2 regions of the Limosilactobacillus oris genome follow, and region 1 is predicted to be linked to the other one. Evidence: predicted binding sites of a transcription regulator. Region 1 holds the regulator's gene; the other holds the start of a gene.
The links. Region 1 encodes CtsR, which represses protease genes until heat stress. Its sites were predicted from a motif close to TTGGTCAAAAAAGGTCAAANA; they were not measured.
Positions count from the first base shown of each region.

Region 1 (2,194 bases):
AGGCTGCTAAGGAAAACGGTGCTGAAATCTGCATCAACCGTCACGATGACAATGTTGACGAACAGATTCAAGAAAAGGTTGGCGGGGTTCACGCTGCAGTTGTTACTGCCGTTACGACCGCAGCCTTTGACCAAGCAGTTAACTCCCTGCGCCCAGATGGCAAGTTAGTTGCCGTTGCCCTTCCACAAGGTGACATGAAGCTGAACATTGCCAAGACTGTTCTGGACGGCATCATCGTTGCCGGTTCTCTGGTTGGTACTCGTCAAGACCTAGCTGAGTGCTTCCAATTCGGTGCTGAAGGCAAGGTTCACCCAATCGTTAAGACCCGGAAACTTTCCGAAATCAATGACATGATCCAAGAATTAAAGGACAACAAGGTTGTTGGTCGGAACGTTGTTGACTTCTCCCTCGAAAAGTAATTACAGTTAATTAGGTTAATCAGAAAACAGGATTGTAGCGAGGCTGCAGTCCTGTTTTCTTATACGAGCACTTTGGATGGGCAAAAAATACAAATTATGATAAAATAATGGTCAGTATTAGTCAGATAACGGAGGGTGAATGATGGAGAATAAGAGTATCTCAGATATTATTGAAGCTTACTTGAAAGAAATTCTGGGCGACTCTGCTCAGATTGAGATTCGCCGTTCCGAGATTGCAAACCACTTTGACGTGGTTCCGTCCCAGATCAACTATGTCATCAAGACCCGGTTTACCATTCAAAATGGTTACCTCGTCAAGAGCAAGCGTGGCGGCGGTGGTTATATCCGGATTGAGCGTGTTAATTTACTTGATAACATTGACGTGTTAAACTCATTAATCCAAACAATTGGCGACTCAATTCGAGAACGTGATGCGTTTGCCATCGTTCAGACCCTTTACGATGAAAAGGTCATCACCCAGCGCGAGGGTGACTTGATGCTTGTGGCACTTGCTAAGCAGACACTGGACGTTGGCGATACCGATATTGAAGCCCGGTTAAGAGCACGCGTGTTGATTTCGCTACTGAATCGATTACGGTATGAAAGTTAGAAGGGATGATTGCTAATGGATAACATGTTTACTCCTAGTGCTAAGCATGTCTTAATGATTGCCCATGAACAAGCTAAATACTTTAAACACCAAGCAGTGGGGACTGAACACCTCTTGCTCGCGTTGGCAATGGATAAGGATGGGATTGCCAACAAGATTTTTGAGCAGTTTTCAATTACCAGTGATGATATTCGTGAAGAGATTGAACGGCTAATTGGTTACGGAACGCTTGACCAGCTCGGCCCAGCTGACTACCTGCCATATTCACCGAAAGCTAAGCAGGTCTTGGCCCTGGCTGGTCAGGAGGCCCAGCAGATGCACTCCCTCAAAATTGGGACTGAACACCTGCTGCTGGCGCTGATTGCGGATGAGAGTGTCCTGTCTTCGCGGATTCTCTTTAGCCTAGATGTTTTGCCCCGTCAGGTTCGGAAGGTGACCCTGCGGCGGTTAGGAGTAGCGGAAAGCCAGCTCCGGCGTCAAACCAACCGTCAGGGAAACAACCGCAAGAGTGGTACACCGACCCTTGATAAGCTGGCTCGGGACATGACCCAGATGGCGCGGAACCAGCAGCTGGATCCTGTCGTCGGGCGTGATGCTGAAATTCGGCGGACGATTCAGATCCTCAGTCGCCGGACCAAGAATAACCCGGTGCTGATTGGTGAGCCGGGAGTAGGGAAGACCGCTATTGCTGAAGGCCTAGCCCAAGAGATGGTGGCCGGAACGGTTCCAGCTGAGCTGGCTAATAAGCGGCTGATGGTCCTCGATATGGGTTCGTTGGTCGCGGGCACTAAGTACCGGGGCGAATTCGAAAACCGTCTCAAAAAGGTGATTGACGAAATCCAGGCGGACGGGCACGTCATCCTCTTTATTGACGAGCTGCATACGCTGATTGGAGCCGGGGGTGCTGAGGGGGCCATTGACGCCTCCAACATCTTGAAGCCGGCTTTAGCCCGGGGAGAACTGCAAACAATCGGGGCGACTACCCTTGACGAGTACCAAAAGTACATTGAATCTGACGCAGCTCTGGAACGGCGGTTTGCAACAGTTCAGGTCGACGAGCCAACCCCAGAAGAAAGTCTGGCTATCCTGAAGGGATTACGGCCACGCTATGAGGCCCACCACCATGCCAAGATTACTGATGAGGCGCTGGAACAGGCTGTTAAGC
Region 1 covers NZ_CP104398.1:931,123-933,316, reverse strand. Annotated here, with positions in the region: gene adhP (alcohol dehydrogenase AdhP) at 1-419, shown strand, start outside; gene N4599_RS04845 (CtsR family transcriptional regulator) at 562-1,029, shown strand; gene N4599_RS04840 (ATP-dependent Clp protease ATP-binding subunit) at 1,045-2,194, shown strand, end outside.

Region 2 (2,194 bases), 960 kb from region 1:
ACCGGACTTATTCAAGCCGATCCGGTTCCGCCGAATTGCCCGTGCCACCTTGTCAACGGCCTGGTTTTGGCCAATTACGTGGGCTTCCAGTTCCTTATCGAGGTCCCGTAGCTGGTTTTCTTCCTGCTGCTGGAGGTCACCAACGGGGATGTTGGTCTTTTCCTCGACAATCTTTTGCATATCCTGAGCAGTAACCGTTGCGGACTCCTCAGTGTGGTTTTCTTCGGCATCCTTCTTAGCCTTTTCCAGTCGGGTAACTTGGTCCCGGTAGAAGGCGGCCTTCTCGTAGTCCTGGTTGTCAACGGCTTGCTGCTTGTGCGCTTCGGCCGTGTGAATCTCGTTTTCAATCATGTTCGGGTCGGCCGTCTTCAGGGTCAGGTTCTTGCGCGAGCCAGCTTCGTCTAGGAGGTCGATCGCCTTGTCCGGCAGGAAGCGGTCCTGGATGTAGCGGTCAGAGAGCTTGGCAGCGGCAACGACCGCTTTGTCGGTGTACTTGACGTGGTGGTAGTCCTGGTAGCGGGCCTTGATTCCATTCAAGATTTTGATGGTTTCGTCCACGGATGGTTCGTCGACTTCGACCGGTTGGAACCGGCGGGCGAGGGCTGCGTCCTTTTCAATCTTCCGGTATTCATTCAGGGTCGTCGCGCCGACTAATTGGAAGTCGCCACGGGCGAGGGCCGGCTTCAAAACGTTGCCAGCGTCCATGCCGCCCTCGGCATTTCCGGCACCCATAATTTCATGGATTTCATCAATGAAGAGGATGATGTTCTTGTTTTTGCGAACTTCTTCCATTAATTGCTGCATCCGCTTTTCAAATTGGCCCCGAATTCCGGTCCCTTGAACTAAGGATACAACGTCTAAACGGATGATTTCCTTATTAGCCAGCTTTTCAGGAACTTGGCCGGAAACGATGGCCTGGGCGAGGCCTTCAACTACGGCGGTCTTACCAACCCCGGCTTCACCGATTAGGACCGGGTTATTCTTGGTCCGCCGGTTTAAAATTTCAATGACCCGTTTAATTTCGTTGTCCCGGCCGATTACCGGGTCAATTTTACCCTGGCGCGCCATTTCAGTAAGGTTGATCCCGTATTGGCCGAGGATGCCCTTACCGCCACGCCGCCCGCCGGCTTGTTGCCCCTGGGGACCAGCGGCTTGACCATTCTGGCCGGCCGCCTGGCTTTGCATATCGTTCATTGCGTTCATAAAGTCTTCGAGACTTCCAAAGTTAAAGTTATTCATTCCGTTACCTCCGTTCATCAGATTAGTTTGGAGATTTTGTAATTTTTGGTAGCATTGTTGGCAGAGGTCAATTTGCACCCGCTGACCATTAAAGTTCATTTGTAGGTGGATTGATGCGGGATTTTGATGACAATTTTGACAGAGCATCAGGTAAATACCTCCTTGATAAAATCATGGCAAAAAATGTTTGACCATTCTTGACTATTGATTATATTATACTTACTTTTTATTACAGCGCAAGTCAAGTGTCTCGACCTGGCTAAAAAATACCGCCTGCTTGATTGCAGAGGTGATATGGCCTTTCTAATCAGGAAAAGCAGCTGATTTAGCATTATTTTAGCACTCTTCAAGTGAGTTTGCTAAAGAGGGTCACTCAGGGGTCGTGTATAATAGAAGAAAAATGGAGGCGAGAAGATGGCAGAACAAGATTATCAACAGCTCCTCGACGACTTGCGGGCAGGGAAAATCGACCAGTTTGAAATTGGACCAGAGCAGTTTCAGGAATTTCAGCCGGTCTACCACTCATATCCCTACCGGACCCAAATTGTGGGGAAGGCGCACATTGGCGGTAAAATCATCTACCGGTTGGTAAAGCGATAAGTGCCCCGGACTCGCTTGTATTTACCGCTTACAATTGCTAAAATATATCTATCGAGGTGTATCGGTGGTAGAATAATCACTGATAAAAGTAAATCTGCTCGAAGGAGACTGATTAATAATGGAAAAACGCGATTTTACTATTACTGCTGAAACTGGTATCCACGCACGTCCAGCAACGATCTTGGTACAAGCTGCTTCCAAGTTTGCTTCAGACGTTACCCTGTCATACGAGGGCAAGAGCGTTAACCTGAAGTCCATCATGGGTGTAATGTCACTTGGTGTGGGCCAAAACGCCAACGTTACCATCACCGCAAGTGGGGATGACGAAAAGGAAGCCCTGGATGCCGTTGCTGAA
Region 2 covers NZ_CP104398.1:1,886,268-1,888,461, forward strand. Annotated here, with positions in the region: gene N4599_RS09295 (ATP-dependent Clp protease ATP-binding subunit) at 1-1,386, opposite strand, end outside; gene N4599_RS09300 (hypothetical protein) at 1,654-1,839, shown strand; gene N4599_RS09305 (phosphocarrier protein HPr) at 1,958-2,194, shown strand, end outside.
Region 2: the regulator CtsR is predicted to act here: its motif matches at 1,424-1,444, upstream of N4599_RS09295 (ATP-dependent Clp protease ATP-binding subunit).